2 regions of the Streptomyces sp. NPDC002754 genome follow, and region 1 is predicted to be linked to the other one. Evidence: riboswitches for the same ligand, from Rfam matches in the RefSeq annotation. Region 1 holds a riboswitch; the other holds the start of a gene.
What was found. A riboswitch is a leader RNA that binds a small molecule or an ion and turns the genes downstream of it on or off. The one in region 1 is predicted to bind glycine.

Region 1 (3,255 bases):
TTGACGGACGCCGTCACCCTTCTCGTACGTAGAACGGCCGTACGTGTGTACGCAGCCAGTCCGCGACCGGGTCCTGCGTCACGTCCAGGAACACCAGGTTGACGGTCCAGGCCACCGGCGCGCGGCCCAGCGCCCGCCCCAGCGCGTCCAGCGGAACGTCCCGCGCGCCGCCCGCGGCGCCGGCGGCCTGCGCCAGCAGCTCCACGCCGATGAACAGGGACGGCTCGGCGTCCTCCACGGTCGCGAGGCAGCGCCGGGCGCTCAGTACCGTGCCGAGCGCCTCGAACTCCTCACGCACCGCGGCCAGGAAGTCCATGGGGTCGACCTGCCAGTCCGGCTCGCTGAGCACCACGCGGCCACCCGCCGCCGGGCCGTCCAGCGGCGTGCGGCCACTGCGGGCCAGCTCGGCGACGGCCTGCGGCGGAAGCGGCACACCCACCGTGCCGTCCGGGTTCACGGCGATGCCGAGCTGCGGCGGAAGCCCGCGCGCGAACTCCACGGCCGGGGCCACGGTGCAGTCCATCCGGCCACCGGTGACCGCCATGAACTGCTGCTCGGAGCTGAACACGGGGACGTAGGCCTGGCCCCCGATCTCCAGGCTCGGCAGATCGAGGTCCCTGCTGGCGTTCGAACCGCCCCTGGGCAGCGGGATCCACACGTGGCTGCGGCCGAGCACCTCGACGACGCGGGCGCCGGACTCCGGCCGCCCGAGCGCCGCGGCGAGGACCTCCTCCAGCTCGTTGGCCGGCCAGCCCTGCGCGGGGTGGGCGTAGCCGCCCTCGTGCCCCTGGGCGTGATCGTGCCCCGGCTCCGGGGTACCTGGGAACTCCATGACTGCCATCAACCTCTGCTGTTCCGCCCGCTGCTGCTGCCCGCCGACCTTAACCGCTGTCAGTCGTCGAACGTGATCCCTCCCAGCGCCTCCATCGCCGCCCGGTCGAGCAGCACCGCCGAATCCATCCCGGCCGGCAGGTTCCCCTGCTCCGTCGAGCTGACGAGCGCGCCCACCGCTCTGCGGTGCCGGGCGAAGGCGTACCGGGACACCCCGCGGCCGCGGTCCCGCTGCCCCTCGAGGGCCGTGTCCGCCGGTACGTCGAGCAGCATCAGGTGGACGGCCGCGCCGCGCCGCCGCGCCGTGCGGATCACCCAGCGGCGCACCCACGCCTGCGTACCGCAGTCGTGCACGACGACGCTCACGCCCGAGCGCATCGCCCGGCGCAGCCCCACGTAGTGCGCGACGCGGACCAGCGGGCGGTACAGCGCGTACGGCAGGTGGCGCGGCATGCGCGCGGCCCAACGCTCGCGGGTGTCCTGCGAGTCGATCCGGATCTCCGCCACGGCCCGCCGCATCAGCGTCGACTTTCCGCTGCCCGGCAGGCCCGAGAGCACGACGAGGTCGCCCGCCGCGAAGGCGAGCAGGCGCGGCGTGTGACCGCGGCGGCCGCGCAGGTCCCGCACCGAGCGGCGGCCGGAGGTCCGCACCCCCGCCACCACCGGCGCCGAAGCCGCCACCGCGTACGCCCCCGCCACTGCCTTCTGCACCGTGATCGTCCTCCCCGTTCCGGTCACGCCACCCTTGCCCCTCAAGTGTAAAGAGAAGGTAATGCCACTCAAGGGCTTTCCCTGTCGGACGGGCATGCAATGATGTGCGCGCAAACTGCATACCGGCCGCTTGAATCCGCGCGGGAGAGTTCCGGGTACCCACGGGTCCCCGGACGCCGAAGGAGCAAGTTCCTCCCTTGAATCTCTCAGGCCCCGTACCGCGCGGGCGAGGCAGATCTGAAAAGTGGGGCGTCTTTGTGACGTGACGCCCCCACCCAAGGTGCAAGCCCCCTCGGGGCGAACCTCTCAGGTTCCGATGACAGATGGGGAGGACGTCCCGCGCGCGATCAGCGGGACTCCGCCATCGTCGTCATGCCACCGGGAGCACACCAGCCATGAGCCGCACCACTGCCCTTGACGCCCTGCATCGTTCACTCGGGGCGACGATGACCGACTTCGCCGGCTGGGACATGCCGCTGCGCTACGGCAGCGAGCGCGACGAGCACAACGCGGTACGCACGCGTGCCGGCCTCTTCGACCTCTCCCACATGGGCGAGATCACGGTGTCCGGTCCCGCCGCCGCGGACCTGCTCAACCACGCGCTCGTCGGCAACATCGGCTCCGTCGGCCTCGGCCGCGCCCGCTACACCATGATCTGCCGCGCCGACGGCGGGATCCTCGACGACCTGATCGTGTACCGGCTGGAGGAGACCACCTACATGGTGGTCGCGAACGCGGGCAACGCGCAGGTCGTCCTCGACGCCCTCACCGAGCGCGCCGTCGGCTTCGACGCCGAGGTCCGCGACGACCGGGACGCGTACGCGCTGCTCGCGGTGCAGGGCCCGACCTCCGCGGCGATCGTGAAGTCCGTCACGGACGCGGACCTGGACGGCCTGAAGTACTACGCGGGGCTGCCCGGCACCGTCGCCGGCGTACAGGCGCTCATCGCGCGCACCGGCTACACCGGCGAGGACGGCTTCGAGCTGTTCGTCGCCCCCGCCGACGCCGAGAAGCTGTGGCAGGCGCTGACCGAGGCGGGCGCCGAGTACGGCCTGATCCCCGCCGGCCTTTCCTGCCGGGACACGCTGCGCCTGGAGGCGGGCATGCCGCTGTACGGGCACGAGCTGACGACCGACCTCACACCCTTCGACGCCGGTCTCGGCCGCGTCGTGAAGTTCGAGAAGACCTCGCACGGGGACGACTTCGTGGGCCACGACGCGCTGGTCGCCGCCGCCGAGCGCGCCGAGGCCAACCCGCCCCGCAAGCTCGTCGGCCTCATCGCCGAGGGCCGCCGTGTCCCGCGCGCCGGGATGTCCGTCGTCGTCGACGGCACGGTGATCGGCGAGGTCACCTCCGGCGCCCCGTCCCCGACACTGGGCAAGCCGATCGCGATGGCGTACGTGGACCCGGCGCACGCCGAGGCCGGTGCTGCTTCTTCATCGGGGGTCGGTGTCGACATCCGCGGCAAGCACGAGCCGTACGAGGTCGTGGCGCTGCCGTTCTACAAGCGCCAGAAGTAGTCCGCGCCGCGCACCGGCGCCCCCTCTGTCACCAGCACCTTCCCGCGTACAGGAGAATTCGCCTCATGAGCAACCCCCAGCAGCTGCGTTACAGCAAGGAGCACGAGTGGCTCTCCGCCGTCGAGGATGGCGTCGCCACGATCGGCATCACGGAGCACGCCGCGAACGCGCTCGGTGACATCGTGTTCGTCCA
Region 2 (3,255 bases), on a different contig from region 1:
GTTCGGGGTGCACTCGGCGATGCCGATGGGGCAGGCGCGCAGGCTCGCCCCGCATGCCGCCTATCTGGTGCCGCGTTTCCGGCTCTACCGGGAGATCAGCGAGCAGGTGATGGGGCTCCTCGGCGCCCTTTCGCCCCTCGTGGAGCCGCTGAGCCTGGACGAGGCGTTCGTCGATCTGGAGGCCGGTGAGGCGGCCTGGGACGCCGCTTCGGCGGAGGCCGTGGGGCACCGGCTGCGGGCCGACATCCGGCGCGTGACCGGTCTGACCGGGTCCGTGGGGATCGCCGCGTCCAAGATGCTCGCGAAGATCGGTTCCGAGGAGGCCAAGCCGGACGGTCTTGTGCTGATACGCCCAGGTACCGAGCGCGCGCTGCTCGGGCCGCAGTCCGTGCGGATCCTGCCCGGCGTCGGGCCCGCGACGGCGGATCATCTGCGGCGGGCCGGGATCCAGACCGTGGAGGAGATCGCGGGGGCCGGTGAGGACGAGCTGGTGCGACTCCTCGGCAAGGCGCACGGCAGCCACCTGTACGAGATGGCGCTCGCCCGCGACGAGCGGCCCGTCGTCGCCGAGCGGGACTCCAAGTCCGTATCGGTCGAGGACACGTACGACGTGGACATCCATGACCGGGTGCGGGTCCGGATGGAGGTGCGCAGGCTCGCGGGCCGGTGCGTGGAGCGGCTGAGAGCGGCCGATCGTTCGGGCCGGACCGTGGTGCTCAAGGTGCGGCGCTACGACTTCTCGACGCTGACGCGCTCCGAGACGCTGCGGGGGCCGACGGATGATCCCGGGGTGGTGCGGGAGGCCGCGGCGCGGCTGCTGGAGAGCGTCGACACGACCGGTGGCGTGCGCTTGCTGGGGGTCGGGGTCAGTGGGCTCGCCGACTTCACGCAGGAGGACTTGTTCGCGCAGTTCGCCGCCGCGGAGGAGGCCGCTGCCGAGGAGGCCGCCGCCGGAGAGCCAGAAGGGGACGCGGGGCCCGTCGAGTCCGTGGAGGCGGTCGAGCCCGAGCCGGTGCCTGTGGAGCGGAAGTGGCTGGCCGGGCACGATGTGCGGCATACCGAGTTCGGGCACGGGTGGGTGCAGGGGAGCGGGCTGGGGCGGGTGACCGTGCGGTTCGAGACGCCGTATGCGCGGGTGCGGGGGCGGGTGCGGACGTTCCGGGTCGACGATCCCGAGCTGGAGTCGGCGGATCCGTTGCCGCTCGTCGAAGCGGTCGAAGCCGTGGAAGGGGCCGAAGCCGTCGAAGAGGCCGAGGATCAGGTCGGGTCGTCCTCCGCGCCCGCGATCTTGCCGAACGTGACGTCGGGCGACTGAGGAGCCGTGATCTCCAGGCCGTAGTGGTGGTAGAGCTGGAGCTCCTGCTCCGGGGAGAGGTGGCGGCCCACGCCGAAGTCGGGGGAGTCCTTGATGAGTGAGCGCTCGAAGGGCACGTTCAGCGTGCCGTCCGTGAAGTCGCTGGGCTCGAGCGGTACGAAGGCGTCGCGGCTGAACAGGCCGGTTCGTATCGCGGCCCACTCCGGCACGCCCGTGGCGTCGTCCAGGTACACCTCGTCGATGGTGCCGATCTTGGCCCCGCTGCGGTCGAATGCCTTGCGGCCGATCAGATTGCGCGGATCGACATCGGTCTGCACGGGCCCTCCAACTGATCGCGATGATCGCAACTCGTCTGTAAACACTACGAAAGAGCACATTGTGGAAGGCGGCCACTCGGGGGCTCCGGCCACGTAGCCGCTGGTAGGCTGGCAGGCGGCTGCTGACCCCGTGCGGGAGAGTCTTCCGACGGTCGTCGGGGGCGCCGAAGGAGCAACTCCTCCCCGGAATCTCTCAGGCCCCTGTACCGCACGGACGAGGTCACTCTGGAAAGCAGAGCGGGGTGCACGGTTTCCGCTCTCACCGACGGTGCAAGCCGGTGTGTTCCGTGTTCTCGCGGGGTGGGCCGGTGAAGCTCTCAGGTTGAGATGACAGAGGGGGAGGCCGACCGGGTACCCGCGCCGTGGTGCCCCTCGCAGGTCGCAATGACCAGGAGGCCTCCGCCAATGACCGCCAACCGTATTCCGCTCTCCCAGTTGGAGCGAGGAATCCCCTTCGAGCAGCGCCACATCGGCCCCGATGACGCCGCTCAGGCCAAGATGCTCGCGCAGGTCGGCTACGGCTCGCTGGACGAGCTGACCGCGGCCGCGGTGCCCGATGTGATCAAGAGCGCCGAGGCGCTCGACCTTCCGGCCGCCCGCAGCGAGGCCGAGGTGCTCACCGAGCTGAAGTCCCTTGCGGAGCGCAATCAGGTGCTCGGCTCGATGATCGGCCTCGGCTACTACGGGACGTTCACACCGCCCGTCATCCTGCGCAACGTGATGGAGAACCCGTCCTGGTACACGGCGTACACGCCCTACCAGCCGGAGATCTCGCAGGGCCGCCTCGAGGCGCTGCTCAACTTCCAGACCATGGTCGCCGAGCTGACCGGCCTGCCCACCTCGGGCTCCTCGCTGCTCGACGAGGGCACCGCGGCCGCCGAGGCGATGGCCCTGTCGCGCCGCGTCGGCAAGGTCAAGAACGGTGTCTACGTCATCGACGCCGACGCCCTGCCGCAGACCATCGCCGTCATCGAGACGCGCGCCGAGCCGACCGGTGTCGAGATCGTCGTCGCCGACCTCGGGGAGGGCATTCCGGCCGAGGTCGCCGAGCGCGGCGTCGTGGGCGTGCTCGTGCAGTACCCCGGGGCCTCCGGCGCCGTGCGGGACATCAAGCCCGTGATCGACCAGGCGCACGAGCTGGGCGCCATCGTCACCGTCGCCGCCGACCTCCTCGCTCTGACATTGCTGACCTCGCCCGGTGACCTCGGCGCGGACATCGCCATCGGCACGACGCAGCGCTTCGGTGTGCCGATGGGCTTCGGCGGTCCGCACGCCGGATACATGGCCGTACGCGAGAAGTTCGCACGCTCCCTGCCGGGCCGCCTCGTCGGTGTCTCCGTCGACGCCGACGGCAACAAGGCGTACCGCCTCGCCCTGCAGACCCGCGAGCAGCACATCCGCCGCGAGAAGGCGACCAGCAACATCTGCACCGCGCAGGTGCTGCTCGCCGTCATGGCCGGCATGTACGCCGTGTACCACGGGCCCGAGGGCCTCAAGTCCATCGCACGGCGCACCCACCGATACGCCACCGTGCTCGCGGCGGGGCTCACCGCGGGCGGCGTCGAGGTCGTGCACGGCGCGTACTTCGACACCCTCACCGTGCGGGTGCCGGGCAAGGCAGCC

Region 2: linked by a shared signal. The riboswitch ahead of gcvP (aminomethyl-transferring glycine dehydrogenase) and the one ahead of gcvT (glycine cleavage system aminomethyltransferase GcvT) in region 1 are both predicted to bind glycine.

What each region holds. Positions count from the first base shown of each region.
Region 1 is NZ_JBSFVM010000002.1:297,320-300,574, reverse strand. It holds gene ACWD2L_RS08780 (enhanced serine sensitivity protein SseB) at 14-832, opposite strand; gene ACWD2L_RS08775 (AAA family ATPase) at 892-1,548, opposite strand; glycine riboswitch at 1,674-1,773, shown strand; glycine riboswitch at 1,774-1,875, shown strand; gene gcvT (glycine cleavage system aminomethyltransferase GcvT) at 1,938-3,062, shown strand; gene gcvH (glycine cleavage system protein GcvH) at 3,128-3,255, shown strand, end outside.
Region 2 is NZ_JBSFVM010000041.1:9,055-12,309, forward strand. It holds gene ACWD2L_RS37720 (DNA polymerase IV) at 1-1,315, shown strand, start outside; gene ACWD2L_RS37725 (PRC-barrel domain-containing protein) at 1,258-1,632, opposite strand; glycine riboswitch at 1,756-1,851, shown strand; gene gcvP (aminomethyl-transferring glycine dehydrogenase) at 2,038-3,255, shown strand, end outside.